Regions from separate parts of the Neobacillus sp. NPDC097160 genome, predicted to be linked through region 2. Evidence: a T-box and tRNA genes for the amino acid it is inferred to sense, from the RefSeq annotation. Region 2 holds a T-box; the other holds one or more tRNA genes.
What was found. The T-box of region 2 lies ahead of tyrS (tyrosine--tRNA ligase). A T-box ahead of a tRNA ligase gene usually reads a tRNA of that ligase, here a tRNA-Tyr.
Positions count from the first base shown of each region.

Region 1: it has a tRNA-Tyr gene. The T-box ahead of tyrS (tyrosine--tRNA ligase) is inferred to sense a tRNA for this amino acid. The anticodon was not compared.

Region 1 covers NZ_JBIWDU010000001.1:631-4,014, forward strand. Annotated here, with positions in the region: tRNA gene ACIQXV_RS00025 (tRNA-Lys) at 62-137, shown strand; tRNA gene ACIQXV_RS00030 (tRNA-Gly) at 173-244, shown strand; tRNA gene ACIQXV_RS00035 (tRNA-Leu) at 254-342, shown strand; tRNA gene ACIQXV_RS00040 (tRNA-Arg) at 356-432, shown strand; tRNA gene ACIQXV_RS00045 (tRNA-Pro) at 439-515, shown strand; tRNA gene ACIQXV_RS00050 (tRNA-Ala) at 537-609, shown strand; tRNA gene ACIQXV_RS00055 (tRNA-Met) at 626-699, shown strand; tRNA gene ACIQXV_RS00060 (tRNA-Ile) at 710-783, shown strand; tRNA gene ACIQXV_RS00065 (tRNA-Ser) at 798-890, shown strand; tRNA gene ACIQXV_RS00070 (tRNA-Met) at 1,062-1,135, shown strand; tRNA gene ACIQXV_RS00075 (tRNA-Asp) at 1,139-1,215, shown strand; tRNA gene ACIQXV_RS00080 (tRNA-Phe) at 1,397-1,469, shown strand; tRNA gene ACIQXV_RS00085 (tRNA-Tyr) at 1,507-1,591, shown strand; tRNA gene ACIQXV_RS00090 (tRNA-His) at 1,597-1,672, shown strand; tRNA gene ACIQXV_RS00095 (tRNA-Cys) at 1,771-1,844, shown strand; tRNA gene ACIQXV_RS00100 (tRNA-Gly) at 1,857-1,930, shown strand; tRNA gene ACIQXV_RS00105 (tRNA-Ile) at 1,937-2,013, shown strand; tRNA gene ACIQXV_RS00110 (tRNA-Asn) at 2,020-2,091, shown strand; gene ACIQXV_RS00115 (cysteine-rich CWC family protein) at 2,395-2,583, opposite strand; gene ACIQXV_RS29780 (DUF7713 domain-containing protein) at 2,817-2,948, opposite strand; gene ACIQXV_RS00120 (amino acid permease) at 3,240-3,384, opposite strand, start outside.
Region 2 covers NZ_JBIWDU010000008.1:252,637-256,020, forward strand. Annotated here, with positions in the region: gene rpsD (30S ribosomal protein S4) at 11-613, shown strand; gene tyrS (tyrosine--tRNA ligase) at 713-1,969, opposite strand; T-box leader at 2,016-2,233, opposite strand; gene ACIQXV_RS13860 (transglycosylase domain-containing protein) at 2,381-3,384, shown strand, end outside.

The sequences.
Region 1 (3,384 bases), on a different contig from region 2:
ACGAAAGTTCTTTTGAGCATCTGACTTACCACAATAAAAGATTAGTGAATCATTATAGTACGAGCCATTAGCTCAGTTGGTAGAGCATCTGACTTTTAATCAGAGGGTCGAAGGTTCGAGTCCTTCATGGCTCACCATAATAAGTTCCATTCTCTTTTTTTGCTTGTTTTATGCGGAAGTAGTTCAGTGGTAGAACACCACCTTGCCAAGGTGGGGGTCGCGGGTTCGAATCCCGTCTTCCGCTCTCTTTCAAGCCGGGGTGGCGGAACTGGCAGACGCACAGGACTTAAAATCCTGCGGTAGGTGACTACCGTACCGGTTCGATTCCGGTCCTCGGCACCATTTATAGAATAATGCGCCCGTAGCTCAATTGGATAGAGCGTCTGACTACGGATCAGAAGGTTGTGGATTCGACTTCTTCCGGGCGCGCCATATAAACGGGAAGTAGCTCAGCTTGGTAGAGCACTTGGTTTGGGACCAAGGGGTCGCAGGTTCGAATCCTGTCTTCCCGACCAGGAAGTTTACATTCACATTATGGGGCCTTAGCTCAGCTGGGAGAGCGCCTGCTTTGCACGCAGGAGGTCAGCGGTTCGATCCCGCTAGGCTCCATTGTTTTTTAAAAAATGGCGGTGTAGCTCAGCTGGCTAGAGCGTACGGTTCATACCCGTAAGGTCGGGGGTTCGATCCCCTCCGCCGCTATCGCATTAATGGACCTTTAGCTCAGCTGGTTAGAGCAGACGGCTCATAACCGTCCGGTCGTAGGTTCGAGTCCTACAGGGTCCATTTATATCTCATTTGGAGGAATACCCAAGTCTGGCTGAAGGGATCGGTCTTGAAAACCGACAGGCGGGTCAAACCGCGCGGGGGTTCGAATCCCTCTTCCTCCTCCATATTATTTTTAAGCTTTATAATTTCTATTGTCGCGGGGTGGAGCAACGAGCGTTGCTTCAATGAATAATCTGCGAGTTGTATCAATCGAGCTGCTGCTTGCATATGCTTTCTGAGATTGATACAGTCCATGGGTACATTGAGCATGGACAAAATTTAATATTTATTATTGTCGCGGGGTGGAGCAGTCTGGTAGCTCGTCGGGCTCATAACCCGAAGGTCGCAGGTTCAAATCCTGTCCCCGCAATTTGGTCTGGTAGTTCAGTTGGTTAGAATGCCTGCCTGTCACGCAGGAGGTCGCGGGTTCGAGTCCCGTCCAGACCGCCATTTTTTATTCCGGTATATTAAATGCCGTTGATATAGATTTTTTCTATGGCTCAGTAGCTCAGTCGGTAGAGCAGATTGCTTACATCACCGAAATTGCTTCTGCGGCAATCTGCGAGAAAGAACGAAAGTTCTTTTGAGCAAAGGATGATCCTAATAAAAGTTTAGGAGACTATATTAAAACGGCTCAGTAGCTCAGTCGGTAGAGCAAAGGACTGAAAATCCTTGTGTCGGCGGTTCGATTCCGTCCTGAGCCATCATTTACCTAATATGCTTTTCTTTTTTTTTATATATGGAGGGGTAGCGAAGTGGCTAAACGCGGCGGACTGTAAATCCGCTCCCTCAGGGTTCGGCGGTTCGAATCCGTCCCCCTCCACCATCATGGCGGTTGTGGCGAAGTGGTTAACGCACCTGATTGTGGTTCAGGCATTCGTGGGTTCGATTCCCATCAGCCGCCCCATTTTTATTCATGTTGGGCTATAACCAAGCAGTAAATAAAGCATCGTGGTTTGATTGCAGTATGCTTTGGTTCACGTTCAGATTGCCCAGCCAAAGTTAGGCAGCATAGCCAAGTGGTAAGGCAGAGGTCTGCAAAACCTTTATCCCCGGTTCAAATCCGGGTGTTGCCTCCAAATTTCTAGCATGCGGGTGTAGTTTAGTGGTAAAACCTCAGCCTTCCAAGCTGATGTTGTGAGTTCGATTCTCATCACCCGCTCCAAAATGTGGGCCTATAGCTCAGCTGGTTAGAGCGCACGCCTGATAAGCGTGAGGTCGATGGTTCGAGTCCATTTAGGCCCACCATATTATTCCGCAGTAGCTCAGTGGTAGAGCTATCGGCTGTTAACCGATCGGTCGTAGGTTCGAGTCCTACCTGCGGAGTCATTATTTTTAAAAGTAGAAGTAGAGAGCAAAGGTTCTCTGCTTTTTTTGTGTTGGTGCCTGTCATCCATTCAAACGTCCAAGTAGAAGGGCCCTACTTCGATGAAATGAAGAGTTCGATTCTCTCCCCCAATCCAGATATCGAAAAGGTGCCGGAAACGGAAACTTGGAACCAAGGGGACGGTTCTGGTGGCTTTTTGAACAAGAAAAAGTGAATGAAAAGACCTTAAGAACCGTCCCCAGGAGTCATTTTTGTGCCCAATTATCGATTTATTTTACACCGCTGCATGGATCGACATAATATTACTGTTCTTCCTTATATTTATTTAAGCAATTTTTACAAATACAATGTTTTCTTCGACTTTCCATTGGCACTAATTCGAAAATACCATTGGGGAATTCCTCCATATCACACCAGCAGTTACCGTGTTCTCCAGGACCTGTCATGCAATTGTTTTCCTCTCCACATATAGGACAATATTTATTCGCCAATTCCAATCCTCCCTAATTTCCTCATAATATATATAAATGTAGATTTCCAGCTCTGTAACGCATCCTTTAAATTTTTGAGCTTGTCGTTCTATGTTGTCTTTGCCCAAACGATTGATTAAATGATTTTTACGGAATTAGGGACTAAAATTAATGGGAAGCTGATCATCGTAATCATGCATCCCTAGTATTTATTTCCTTTAGTTGTTAAGGGTGGAAATTCTGTACTTTCTTCTCTAATCAATAATGTCAATTTTTATCTGATATCCTACATATGTCATTAGGTATTTACCTAACTCTTTCCAGCTGTAATTGTCTTCTGCCATTTGAATTACTGGTAGTTTTCCATTAGTTTGTTCATCTGACATATTTTACCATTACATGTATATGTTACTTTGCTTGGCTGCGGTCCCACAATACTCAGCTCCTTTTTCACAATTTCTATTCTATTATTTTAACCTTATGATACATTTTTTTGAAGGGTGATTTCGACCAGGGGTGACCAAGGGGACGGTTCTGTTGGTTTTTTTACCAATGAAAAAATCCAACAGAACCGTCCCTGAGGGTGGTTTTCTTTTTCCTTCCTTTTGTAGCAAGGAAAGAAGGTGATAATCTGGAAATATATCTGTTTATGCCCAAAACATTCTTTTTTATAACTTTTAGGATTTTACTTGATTGTCGATTCCAGCTGGAATTGTTTTTCGACGAAGGATGAAGATGATGCTAACGATGATGATAAACGGTACTCCAACTAGCCATGCGACCCGGAAGTCTGATGAAAAGGCCATCGTAATCAGAATAGCG
Region 2 (3,384 bases):
GGAGTCATTCATGGCTCGTTATACTGGCTCTAGCTGGAAAATTTCACGTCGTCTTGGAATCTCTCTAAGCGGCACAGGTAAAGAATTAGAAAAGCGTCCTTACGCTCCTGGACAACATGGTCCAAACCAACGTAAAAAGCTTTCTGAATACGGATTGCAATTACAAGAGAAGCAAAAGCTTCGTCATATGTATGGAGTAACTGAGCGTCAATTCCGTAACCTTTTCGTTAAGGCTGGCAAAATGAGCGGCGTTCACGGCGAAAACTTCATGATTCTACTTGAATCACGCCTTGACAACTTAGTTTACCGTTTAGGTCTTGCTCGCACTCGTCGTGGAGCACGCCAATTAGTTAACCACGGACACATTTTAGTTGATGGTTCTCGCGTAGATATCCCATCATACCGCGTTGCTCCTGGTCAAACGATCAGCGTTCGTGAAAAATCACGCAACCTTGATGTAATTAAAGAAGCAATCGAAGTAACAAACTTCATTCCTGATTATGTAACTTTCGATGCTGACAAATTAGAAGGTACTTTCACTCGCTTACCAGAGCGTTCTGAACTTGCTGCTGAAATTAACGAAACATTCATCGTTGAGTTCTACTCACGTTAATTTTTCAAAAAATCTCGTACCAATTGGTACGAGATTTTTTTTATTTGTGTCCTTCAAAAATCAAAAAAAGGGCTTTGGATTCCCAAAGCCCCAACTCAATTAATATTTTATTAACGTATACTTCTTTTTCCCTCTTCTAATTATCGTAAATTGACCTTCAATACGATCATTTTCATTTAAAGAATAGTTCGTATCTGTTATTTTTTCGCCGTTTACGGTTACGGCTCCATTTGTAATGTCCTCACGCGCTTGACGTTTTGAAGGAGAAATTTTTGCCGCAACAAGTAAATCAACTAGATTCCCCTCCACATCTTGAGCATCAAAGGAAGGTACATCTTTAAAGCCCTGTTTAATTTCAGCAGCTGACAGATTTTTCACATCTCCGCTAAATAAAGCTTGGGAAATCTTAATCGCTTGCTGTAGGGATTCTTCCCCATGGATGAGACGCGTCATCTCTTCTGCTAATGCCTTTTGGGCTTTGCGAAGGTGCGGCTCTTCTTCCACAGACCTCGCTAATTGGTCAATTTCCTCGTGTGATAGGAAAGTGAAAAACTTTACGTATTTGATAACATCGGCATCAGCGGTGTTAATCCAGAATTGGTAGAACTCATAAGGGGATGTTTTCTCAGCATCAAGCCACACAGCCCCGCCTTCTGTTTTTCCAAATTTGGTACCATCCGCCTTTGTCACAAGTGGAATCGTTAATGCAAATGCCTTTGAACCTTCCGGCTGCATTTTTCGAATTAATTCTAAACCAGACGTAATGTTCCCCCACTGATCACTGCCGCCAATTTGCAATTTACAATTATGGTGTTCATATAAATGGTTGAAATCCATTGCCTGTAAAATGGTGTACGTGAACTCGGTAAAAGAGATTCCAGTTTCAAGCCTTGATGCAATGGTATCTTTTGCAAGCATGTAATTAACCCCGATATGCTTGCCGATATCACGTAAAAAAGAAACAATATCCATCGAGCCGGCCCAATCATAGTTATTCACCATTGTAGCGCCATTTTCACCTTCAAATTCAAAAATAGCCGCTAGCTGTTTTTGGATTCCTGCCACATTTTCTTGCACCTTCTCTAAAGTTTGAAGGTTTCGTTCTTCGCTTTTTCCACTAGGATCACCAATTAAGCCTGTTGCACCGCCAACTAAGACGATCGGCCGGTGACCATGCTGCTGAAATCTTCTCAGCGTTAAAAACGGAACCAAGTGGCCGATATGCAAGCTATCTGCCGTTGGATCGGCCCCGCAATATAATGAAATCTTCTGGTTACTTAACAGTTCTTTTAAACCTTCTTCATCTGATTGCTGGTAAATAATCCCTCTCCATGCTAAATCCTGTAATAAATCCATTCCCATTTCCCTCCATTTTTTTAAAATAAAAACGCCCCTGCAAAAATGCAGGGACGTAAAATTACGCGGTACCACCCAGCTTGAGGAAAAATCCTCCAACTCAAAAAATTAACGGTTTTGACCGTTTTCCGCTACTAACAAATGCTTTCACAGAAAAAGCTCGAGGATGTAATTCATTCTTCTATATGTACCAGCTCACACCACCGCTGGCTCTCTACAAACAGGGATAGAAGAACTACAGTTGTTTCCCTTCACAGCTTTACATTATAAATTGCTATAGCTTTTTTTACCATATTTCCATACGCATGTCAAACATCATCTGGAAATTTCAGAAAAATGTAGAATGTTGTCAGTTTTTATACCTTCTATATGCTATAATGGATGTGATTTTATAATGAGGTGATGCTCTGAATGAATGAAAAAATGCAAGTGTGGATGGAAAAAGTAAAGTCCATACTTAATTTGTTTACCCATAAAAAAACGATAAAAAGTGCCCGAATTACCTATCAAGTCGTTTGGAACCTATTTCTCCTTGTGCTGACAGTCGTCATCCTCGGAGGCTCATTTGCAACAGGTGTTGGTGCCGGTTATTTTGCCTCACTTGTGAAAGATGAACCTGTCCGCTCATACGAAAGTTTGAAAAAGGATATTTATAATTACACGGAAACTTCAGATTTATATTTTGCGAATGATGTCTATCTTGGCAGACTTAGATCAGACCTCGTGCGGGATGAAGTAAAGCTTGATCAAGTATCAAAAGATTTGACAAATGCTGTTATTGCAACGGAAGACGAATATTTTTATAAGCATAACGGGGTCGTACCAAAGGCCGTTTTCCGGGCAGTCTTTCAAGAAGTTACAAACTCCGCAGTTCAATCAGGCGGAAGTACGCTAACCCAGCAATTAATCAAAAATCAAATTTTAACAAATGAAGTATCCTTTCAACGAAAAGCCAATGAAATTTTACTTGCCCTCCGATTAGAGAAATTTTTCGACAAGAAGGAAATTCTTGAAGCATATTTGAATGTATCCACATTCGGAAGAAATTCCTCCGGACAGAATATTGCCGGTGTACAAGCAGCCGCAAAAGGAATTTTCGGTAAAAATGCCAGTGAATTGTCACTGCCACAGGCAGCTTTTATTGCCGGTCTGCCGCAAAGTCCGTTTGGCTATACACCTTTTACAAGGGAAGGTACTGTGAAGAATAACCTTGAACCAGGTCTAACAAGAATGAAAACAGTTTTAAAAAGAATGTTTGATGGCGGCTACATAAACCAACAGCAATATGCGGAGGCCTCGACCTACGACATTACTAAGGATTTTACTCCTCCAGTTGCTAATCCGCTTGAAAACTACCCATGGCTGACGTTTGAAATTGAAAAACGGGCAATTGATGTTCTTACGACTGTTCTTGC